DNA from 4 places in the Sulfitobacter alexandrii genome. Region 1 is predicted to be linked to each of the others. Evidence: riboswitches for the same ligand, from Rfam matches in the RefSeq annotation. Region 1 holds a riboswitch; each other region holds the start of a gene.
What was found. A riboswitch is a leader RNA that binds a small molecule or an ion and turns the genes downstream of it on or off. The one in region 1 is predicted to bind thiamine pyrophosphate.
Positions count from the first base shown of each region.

Region 1 (2,197 bases):
CGACGCAGGGGTCGTGCCGACCCTTCGTGATGATCTCGGTTTCCTCGCCGGTCCTGGTGATGGTTCTGCGCGTGGTGAGGATGCTCGACGTCGGCTTGACCGCAAACCGTACGACAATGTCCTGCCCGGTGCTGATCCCGCCCAGGATGCCGCCTGCGTGGTTGGAGGAATAGGCGGGCTTTCCATCGTTACCCATGAAAATCTCGTCCGCGTTCAGCTCACCGGTCAGCATCGCCGCCGACATGCCTTCGCCGATCTCCACGCCCTTGACGGCATTGATGCTCATCATCGCGGCGGCCAGATCGGTGTCCAGCTTGCCGTAGACCGGCGCGCCAAGACCTGCGGGCACACCCCGCGCAACGACCTCGATGATGGCGCCGACGCTGCTGCCGGACTTGCGCAGGCCGTCAAGGTAGTCGGCCCAGTCGGTCGCGGCCTTGGCATCGGGCACCCAGAACGGATTCTGTTCGATCTGGTCCCAGTCGAAGGCATCGCGGTCGATCCTGTGCGGGCCCATCTGCACCATGTAGCCGGTGATCTGCACTTGCGGCGCGATCGCCTTGATCGCCTCGCGCGCGAGGCCGCCCGCCGCCACGCGGCTCGCGGTTTCTCGGGCCGAAGACCGGCCACCGCCGCGATAGTCGCGCACGCCGTATTTCTGGAAGTAGGTGATGTCGGCATGACCGGGGCGGAACTTGTCCTTGATGTCCCCGTAATCCTTCGACCGCTGGTCGGTGTTCTCGATCATCAGCTGCACCGGGGTTCCGGTGGTCACACCTTCGAAAACCCCGGACAGGATGCGCACTTCGTCGGCCTCCCGGCGCTGGGTCGTGTACTTGTTCTGGCCCGGTTTGCGGCGGTCCAGCCAGTGCTGGATCATGGCGGCGTCCACCGGCACGCCCGGGGGGCAACCGTCCACCGTGGCGCCCAGGGCCGGACCGTGGCTTTCGCCCCAGGTCGTCACGCGGAAAAGGTGGCCAAAGCTGTTGATCGACATCGCTGCGCTCCTCTGGTGACCCTGTTACCGGGGCCGATGGGGGGCCTCAAGCGGTTTTGCCTTGCATGTCGAGCAGGGCCATCCTAGCTGTTGGGATACCTCGGGGGGCCGAAAGGCTGAGATGTACGCAAGTGCGGACCCGTTGAACCTGAACCGGTTAACACCGGCGGAGGGAAGGTATGGACATCCATCCAACGCTTTCTGACGCCGCATGATGGAGGATGCCATGAGACATCTGGCCTTTGCTGCTGCTTTTACACTCGCCGCCACCGCCGCGTCGGCACAGACGCCCGTGCTGACGGTCTATGCGGGCGACTACTTCACGTCCGAGTGGGGCCCCGGCCCGACGATCGAAACCCAATTCGAGGCGATATGCGATTGCGACCTGCAATACTCGACCGGGGATCTGATGCCGCGCCTCCTGCTCGAAGGCAAGCGCACCAAGGCGGATGTGGTCATCGGCCTGACCTCGGACGTCATGGCCAAGGCGCGGGCGACCGGCCTTTTCGCGCCGCACGGGCAGGACAATTCGGACCTGACCCTGCCGGTCGACTGGCAGGACGAGGTGTTCCTGCCCTTCAACTACTCGCACACCGCGTTCGTGTTCGATGACACCCGGATGGAAAACCCGCCAGCCACGTTCGACGATCTGCTGAACATGCCCGACGACGTCAAGATCGTGATCCAGGATCCGCGCACGTCGATTTCCGGACTGGCGCTGGTGCTGTGGGTTCAGTCCGTCTATGGCGACGGGGCAGAGGAGGCGTGGCGCAAGCTGGCCCCGAAGATCCTGACCGTGACCAAGGACTGGTCGACGTCCTATGGCATGTTCACCGACGGCGAAGCGGACATGGTCCTGAGCTACACCACTTCGCCCGCGTATCACATGTTCGCGGAGGAGGATTTCACCAAGCACGCGGCGCTTTTCCCCGAGGGGCATTATTTCCTGGTCGAGACGGTCGCCAAGATCGCCGACACCGATGTGCCCGAACTGGCGGACGCGTTCATGAAATTTGTCATGTCGGAGACGTTCCAGACAAAGATCCCGAGCGCGAACTGGTCGCTGCCGTCGGCCCTGCCGCGCGATCAATGGCCGGATGGCTGGGCGAAGCTGGACCTGCCGGAGAAGGTTCTGTTCTATGACGAAACCGAAGCGGCCGCCCTACAGGATAAGGCGATCGAGGCATGGCGCAGCGCGCT
Region 1 covers NZ_CP018076.1:113,149-115,345, forward strand. Annotated here, with positions in the region: gene aroC (chorismate synthase) at 1-997, opposite strand, end outside; TPP riboswitch at 1,089-1,189, shown strand; gene BOO69_RS00550 (thiamine ABC transporter substrate-binding protein) at 1,224-2,197, shown strand, end outside; partial or broken gene BOO69_RS00555 (thiamine/thiamine pyrophosphate ABC transporter permease ThiP) at 2,183-2,197, shown strand, end outside.

Region 2 (2,197 bases), on a different replicon from region 1:
TTCGCCGTGGCCGAGGAAATGGCAAAACGCGGGTATGATCTGGTGCTTTCATCGCGCAATCCCAAAGAGGCCGCCGATACGCTGCGCGCTCGCCATGACGTGCGGATCGAAATTGTGCCCGGCAGTGTTGCCGAACCCGCGGTCGCGGCTGCATTGGCAGAAACCGCCAGCGGTCTGGGCGGGGCCAGTGCCTTGCTGCTCAACCACGGCGGACCGCCGGTCAAGCCGTTGATGGCCATCACGGATGAGGATTGGTCACAATCGGTCGAAATCATGGTGAATGGCCCTTTGCGTGTGCTGCGGGCGTTGGTGCCGCAAATGCAGGAAGCCGAAAGCGGACGGGTTGTGGCGGTGTCGTCTTTTACCGTCAAGTCGCCCTATGCCGGTATTGGCCTGTCAAACAGTCTCCGCGCCGCGCTGGTCAATGCGCTCAAGACGGCGGCACTTGAACTCGGGCCGGAAGGGATCATGCTCAACGCCCTGGCGCCGGGATATGTTGAAACAGGCCGTATTCGCGAGTGGAACGACTCCTACGCGAAGCAGCGCAATATCGGTGTCGATGACGTGCGCGCGCAGACCTTGGCGACGGTTCCATTGCGCCGGTATGGAACGCCCGAAGGCTACGCGCGGATGGCCGCGTTTTTGTTGTCGGACGACAACGACTATATTTCTGGTCAGCAGATCCTGTATGATGGGGCGCTGGTGACCGCGAACTAGACAACAAAAACACGGAGAAGGCGAAATGCCGGCACTGGTTCTTGCAAGAGTGAAGATAAGTGACGCCGAAGCCTACAAGGAATACGCAGCCCGTTCCAGTCCGGCGGTGCAGGCCTTCGGGGGCCGGTTCGTTGTTCGGGGGGCAACGCCAGAAAAGTTGGAAGGCGAGGATGACAGTCTGCGCACCGTCGTCGTGGAATTCCCCGATATCGAAACCGCCCGGGCGTGGCACAAGTCTGAGCAATATACCGAGGCGCGCGGATTCCGGACAGTCTCAAATCACCCGCCCGAGTGGTAACGATAATGGCCCCTCTTATCATGCGTTGACATTTGCGCGCGCCCAGAACAGCCTGCGGGCACTCACCCGGGGGGTCTCGACAAGAGGCTGAGATACTGCTGGCACCCGTGCAGCGCAGTGACCCGATGAACCTGATCCAGTTCACACTGGCGTAGGGATGGTGCACTGGCCGCGCGGGCCCCGACCACTTTCGTGGAGGGCTATTCCCACACCGGCAATCCCATTCGACGCGGAACTGGGTCTCCAACGCTTTGAGCTATGGAGGCTCCGACCGATGAAAGATCTCACCCCAACCGTCACCACGGGCCCGCTGCCCGCGTCGCGCCGCGTCTGGCACGCGGGCACCCGTCACCCCGATATCCGCGTGCCCATGCGCGAGATCGAGCTGCACCCCACGGCCGGGGAACCGCCCGTCACCGTCTATGACAGCTCGGGCCCCTATACGGACCCGGAGGCGACGGTCGCCATCGACCGGGGCCTGCCGCGCCTGCGCGAGGGCTGGATCGCGGCCCGTGGCGATACCGAAACCTACGACGGGCGCCATGTGCAGCCGGCTGACAACGGCTTTGCCGAAGGCGCGCGACTGACGCCGGAGTTTCCCGTTCGCAACGCGCCCCGTCGCGCCACGCAAGGTCGGGCGGTGACCCAGATGGCCTATGCCCGCGCGGGCATCGTCACGCCCGAGATGGAATTCGTCGCGATCCGCGAAAACCTCGGGCGCAAGGCGCAGGCAGAGGCCCATGCACAGACATTGGCGCGCGACGGCGAAAGTTTCGGTGCGGAAATTCCGGATTTCATCACGCCGGAATTCGTGCGTGACGAGATCGCCAAGGGCCGCGCGATCATCCCCGCGAACATCAACCATCCCGAGGCCGAGCCGATGGCGATCGGGCGGAACTTCCTCGTCAAGATCAACGCCAATATCGGCAACTCGGCGGTGACCTCCTCGATGGCCGAGGAAGTGGAAAAGATGGTCTGGGCGACCAGATGGGGCGCCGACACGGTCATGGACCTGTCGACGGGGCGCAACATCCACAACATCCGCGACTGGATCCTGCGAAACTCGCCGGTCCCGATCGGCACGGTGCCGCTGTACCAGGCGCTGGAAAAGGTCGGCGGCATCGCCGAGGACCTGAGCTGGGAGGTCTTTCGCGACACCCTGATCGAACAGGCCGAGCAGGG
Region 2 covers NZ_CP018081.1:241,953-244,149, reverse strand. Annotated here, with positions in the region: gene BOO69_RS22300 (SDR family oxidoreductase) at 1-717, shown strand, start outside; gene BOO69_RS22295 (DUF1330 domain-containing protein) at 743-1,015, shown strand; TPP riboswitch at 1,073-1,191, shown strand; gene thiC (phosphomethylpyrimidine synthase ThiC) at 1,290-2,197, shown strand, end outside.
Region 2: it holds a riboswitch for thiamine pyrophosphate, as region 1 does, so the genes downstream of both, thiC (phosphomethylpyrimidine synthase ThiC) here and BOO69_RS00550 (thiamine ABC transporter substrate-binding protein) in region 1, are expected to answer to the same signal.

Region 3 (2,197 bases), 900 kb from region 1:
TGGCCGACAAAGGCCATCTTCTCGCCCGCGCCCACGGCAAGCGAGATGTCCTTGAGGATGGGCCGGCCCGCGCCATAGTCGAATTGGATGTTCTCGAACCGGACTTCACCCCGAAAGGCGGGCGCGACCGTGGCCCCGGGTGAATCGGCCACGTCGGGTTCCGTCGCCATCAGGTCGAGATATCGGCGAAAGCCCGCGATGCCCTTGGGATAGGTCTCGATCACCGCGGCGATCTTGTCCAGCGGGCGAAAGAACACCGTCACCAGCAGGAGGAACGCCACGAACCCGCCTGTCGTCAACGCCCCCTGCAGCACGAATGCCGCGCCGGCGACCATCACGACAACCTGGATCAGACGCATCCCCATGTAGTTGAGCGCCGATGACCCTGCCATCAGCTTGTACGCCGCGAGTTTCGTCTTGCGATAGCCGCTGTTGTCCCGGGCGAACAGCGTCGCCTCGTGGTCTTCGTTGGCAAAGGCCTGAACCACCCGGATACCGCCGATGTTCTCTTCCAGTCGTACGTTGAAGTCGGCGACGCGGGAATAGATCGACCGCCAGGTTCGCGTCATCCGCCCGCCGTAGACGGTCACGATGGCAACGCAGACCGGTACGATCACGGCCGTGATGAGCGCCAGTTCGACATTGATCGTCAGCATCAGGGCGAAGGCGCCCACGAAGGTCATGACCGCGATGAACAGGTCTTCGGGGCCGTGGTGGGCCACCTCCCCGATCTCTTCGAGGTCTCGCGTGACCCGCGCCACCAGTTTGCCGGTGCGGACCTTGTCGAAAAAGGAGAACGACAGGCGCTGGAGATGCGCGAAGGCACGCCGACGCATCTCCGTCTCGATGTTGATGCCGAGCATATGACCCCAGTAAATCACGACGGTCATCAGGACGGCATTCAGCAGGTAGATGAACAGCAGCCCCACCGCCGCCAGCAGCGTCATGCCCAGGTCACCGCGGGGCAACAGCACGTCGATGAACCCCTTGATCGCCAGTGGAAAGGCAAGCTCCAGCAGCCCGGATACCACGGCACACCCGAAGTCCAGCCAGAACAGCTTTTTCCAGGGGCGGTAATAATCGAAGAAGTTACTCAGCATCGGAAAAGCCCCGGCAGATGGCAAGACAATCAGGATCGGCACCAAGGAGATCGGGACCCGCCGGTTCGGGTTAATAATGTTGATGTTTTTTGTAAACTATATTTTCTGCCCCTTGCGGAACGGGCGCATTCGGGCCTGTCCCAAAAATTCCGGCAGGCACCCTGTTGACTTGCCGGGCCGCAGAAGACACGGTGCCCGGACATAACCAGGGGTGCTCCGTTCAGGGGCTGAGATGCGCAACCGCGCGAACCCTTCACAGCTGATCTGGATAATACCAGCGGAGCGAGGAGCCAGCATGTTCATAGGCGCGCAAGTGTCACTTTACCCCATGACGTCCGATTTCGTGGATGTCATCACCTCCGGGCTCGAGGCCCTGTCCCCCTACAGATCCGACCTGAAGATCGAGACCGACGACATGTCGACCTTGATGGTCGGCGCGCCGGAAACCTTGTTCGGCGCCATCCGCGACCTGTTTGCGGCGTCCGCCCGCAGGCCGGAACACGTGACGATGCACGTCACCCTGTCGCGCGGCTGTCCGGGAGAAGCGGACGATCCCGCCTGCCGGTGCGAGGTGCTGGAAAAGGCCCAGGACGAGAGCCTTGAAGAACGCAAGATCAAAGCGGCGGCGGCCGTCCGGTCCGCGCCGGAAACCGGTGTGGACATCGACCTGCAGTTCTCGCTCTATGTCATGGGCAGCGGCAACCACATGGAAGAGATCTATGGCTGCATCGACTTCCTGAGGTCGAGCGGCTGCTTCCACAAGACCAAGAATTTCTGCACGCGCTTGCGGGGCGACGCCGGCGCCGTGTTTGAAACCTTGCGGCAGGCGTTCCTGCGCTTCGGTCCGGCCGAGGGTCATGTCACCATCGACATGACCGCTTCTGCCAACAGCCCCAGCCTGACCTGATCCTCCACGGGTGCGCGGTGCAACCCCACGGGGATCGCGCCGCCGTCCGGTGAGCCATGGTGGTCTTGCGACATATCTTTCCGGCCGGCGTGCTGGCGGTGGCCTTCTTCGGGGGCTGGGAGGGCTACGTGGCTTTTGCGGGCCTGTCGCCGCTCGTGCTCCCGGCCCCCAGCGACGTGCTGAACGGCCT
Region 3 covers NZ_CP018076.1:3,057,136-3,059,332, forward strand. Annotated here, with positions in the region: gene BOO69_RS15000 (ABC transporter ATP-binding protein) at 1-1,100, opposite strand, end outside; TPP riboswitch at 1,298-1,403, shown strand; gene BOO69_RS15005 (YkoF family thiamine/hydroxymethylpyrimidine-binding protein) at 1,396-2,007, shown strand; gene BOO69_RS15010 (ABC transporter permease) at 2,064-2,197, shown strand, end outside.
Region 3: it holds a riboswitch for thiamine pyrophosphate, as region 1 does, so the genes downstream of both, BOO69_RS15005 (YkoF family thiamine/hydroxymethylpyrimidine-binding protein) here and BOO69_RS00550 (thiamine ABC transporter substrate-binding protein) in region 1, are expected to answer to the same signal.

Region 4 (2,197 bases), on a different replicon from region 1:
GCCCGGACCGCGCGAGGGCGGCGATCAGATCCGTCCTGGTGACGATGCCGACGATCCGGCCCTTTTCAAGGACCGGCACCGCATCGACATCACCATCGGCCATCATCGGCAGGAGCACCCCGACCGGAGTCGCCGGTACCGCCCGAGGCCCGGCGACGCTCATGATGTCCTTGGCTCGGACCGGCTGCGTGCGACCCTGGTCGATCAGGCGCCGAAACGCCGCGAGATATCCACGGTCGAGCCGAAGCGCATCCTCGCGCGCTCGGTCGATCAGGTGCATCTGGAAGATCACGCCAAGATAACGCCCCTCGACCCCGGTCACCGGAAGCGAGGTAAAGCGATGATGTCTGAACAGGTCCGCAATCTTTGACAGCGGAGTGTCCGGGCCAATGGTCACCAGATCACGCGACATGACGTCGGTCGCCAGAAGCGGACCTGTCCGGTGCGCGGCGGCCTGCAACTCGGCCGCGCCGATCAATCGCGCCAGATCCTCGACACCCGAGTTGAACGACTGGCGATAGCGATCCAGAAGCTCCGTCAGTTCTTCTCGGGACAGCCCGATGCGCTTGGCGGGATCGGGATCTTCGGTGCGGTGGCGACTTGGCTCATCGAACTGGCGGAATGGATATCTGCGCCCCGTGAGCCGGGCGTAGATCGCAGCACAGACGAACAGCGCGAGGGTGCCCGTGGCGACGGGCGCGATCGCGAACCAGAGTCCAAGTCGCTCGACCGCCTCCGGGCTCATCGTCGCTGTCATGGCGACCGCACCCGCCGGGGGATGGATCGCGCGACACAGGATGCCGACCGTAATCGTCAGCCCGACCGCAAGGGCGATCCGCAGGACAGGGTCAGCGACCACGGAACAGACCACCACACCGACCAGTGCCGCGAGAGTGTTGCCCACCACCGCCGACCACGGCTGCGCCAACGGGCTGTTGGGCACTGCGAACAGCAGGACCGACGTCGCACCGAACGGGGCAATCAGGTAAAGGCCAAGCGTCAGGTCGACCACGGGCGACAACAGGAATGCGCCCGTCACCCCAAGCCCGATCAGGGCGCCGATCCCGGCGCGAAGGGCTCCGGCTGGCGAGGGGCGGCCAATAACCGGGCCAAGCGAACGGAACAGGGACTCCATGACTGCTGCCTTGTCTGTTTTGCCTAAAGTTTCAGCAAGCGACGGCAGTCGCAAGCACATCCGCACGGCATTGAACCGGGCGCTCAGCCTGATAAGCTGCCGCTCACCTAGGGGTGTCCCGACAAGGGGCTGAGATATCGCTGGCGATTGCAGCGCGGTGACCCTTTGAACCTGATCCGGATCATGCCGGCGAAGGGACAGGATCGCAGCGCTCTCTTGCCCTTGCCGGCCTCAGAATGACGAGGCCGCCTTGCCATATCAACCGACAGACCCGCGCCCGATCCCGGCGGCCATCGCCGTAGTCGTGCGCGACACCCAGGTCCTTCTCGTGCGTCGCGCCAATCCGCCCGATGCGGGCCTTTGGGGATTTCCCGGCGGCAAGATTGACCAGGGCGAACCCCTGTTCGACGCAGCCATCCGCGAACTGGCCGAGGAGACCGGCGTTTCCGCAGACCCGCTGCGGGTGATCACGGCGCTCGACGCCTTTGATCACGACGGCACCGGCACCTTGCGCCGCCATTTCATCCTGATCGCCGTTCTGTTCCGCTGGATCGCCGGGGTTCCGGTTGCCGCAGATGACGCGCTCGAGGCGCGCTGGATCGACCTTGCCGCGCTGACGGATGGCAGCCTCGCGCTCAGCCGCGATGTCGGCGCAGTTGCGGACCAGGCCGCAGCCCTGATGGCGGGGGCACCGACATGATCGCCAACGTCCTGACCATTGCGGGCACGGACCCGTCCGGCGGCGCCGGCATCCAGGCCGACATCAAGACCATGTCGGCGCTTGGCGCCTATGCCTGTTCGGTCGTCACGGCCGTGGTGGCGCAAAACACCTGCGGCGTTCGGTCCTTCGTAAGCGGCGTCTACGCCCCACCGGAGTTCAGCTGGACGGCTTGAAGTTCCAGGGTAGCAGCTCGTCGATCCGGTGCGCAGGATGGCCTGCCGCGATCGCCTCGAGCGTCGCCTTGAGGTAGGCGAAGGGCTCGATCCCGTTGATCTTTGCCGTGGCGATGAGCGAGGCGATGCGCCCCCAGGTGCGTCCGCCTTCATCGTGCCCAGCAAAGA
Region 4 covers NZ_CP018081.1:234,498-236,694, forward strand. Annotated here, with positions in the region: gene BOO69_RS22245 (HPP family protein) at 1-1,135, opposite strand, end outside; TPP riboswitch at 1,235-1,351, shown strand; gene BOO69_RS22250 (NUDIX hydrolase) at 1,386-1,835, shown strand; partial or broken gene BOO69_RS22255 (bifunctional hydroxymethylpyrimidine kinase/phosphomethylpyrimidine kinase) at 1,832-1,981, shown strand; gene tnpC (IS66 family transposase) at 2,013-2,197, opposite strand, start outside.
Region 4: it holds a riboswitch for thiamine pyrophosphate, as region 1 does, so the genes downstream of both, BOO69_RS22250 (NUDIX hydrolase) here and BOO69_RS00550 (thiamine ABC transporter substrate-binding protein) in region 1, are expected to answer to the same signal.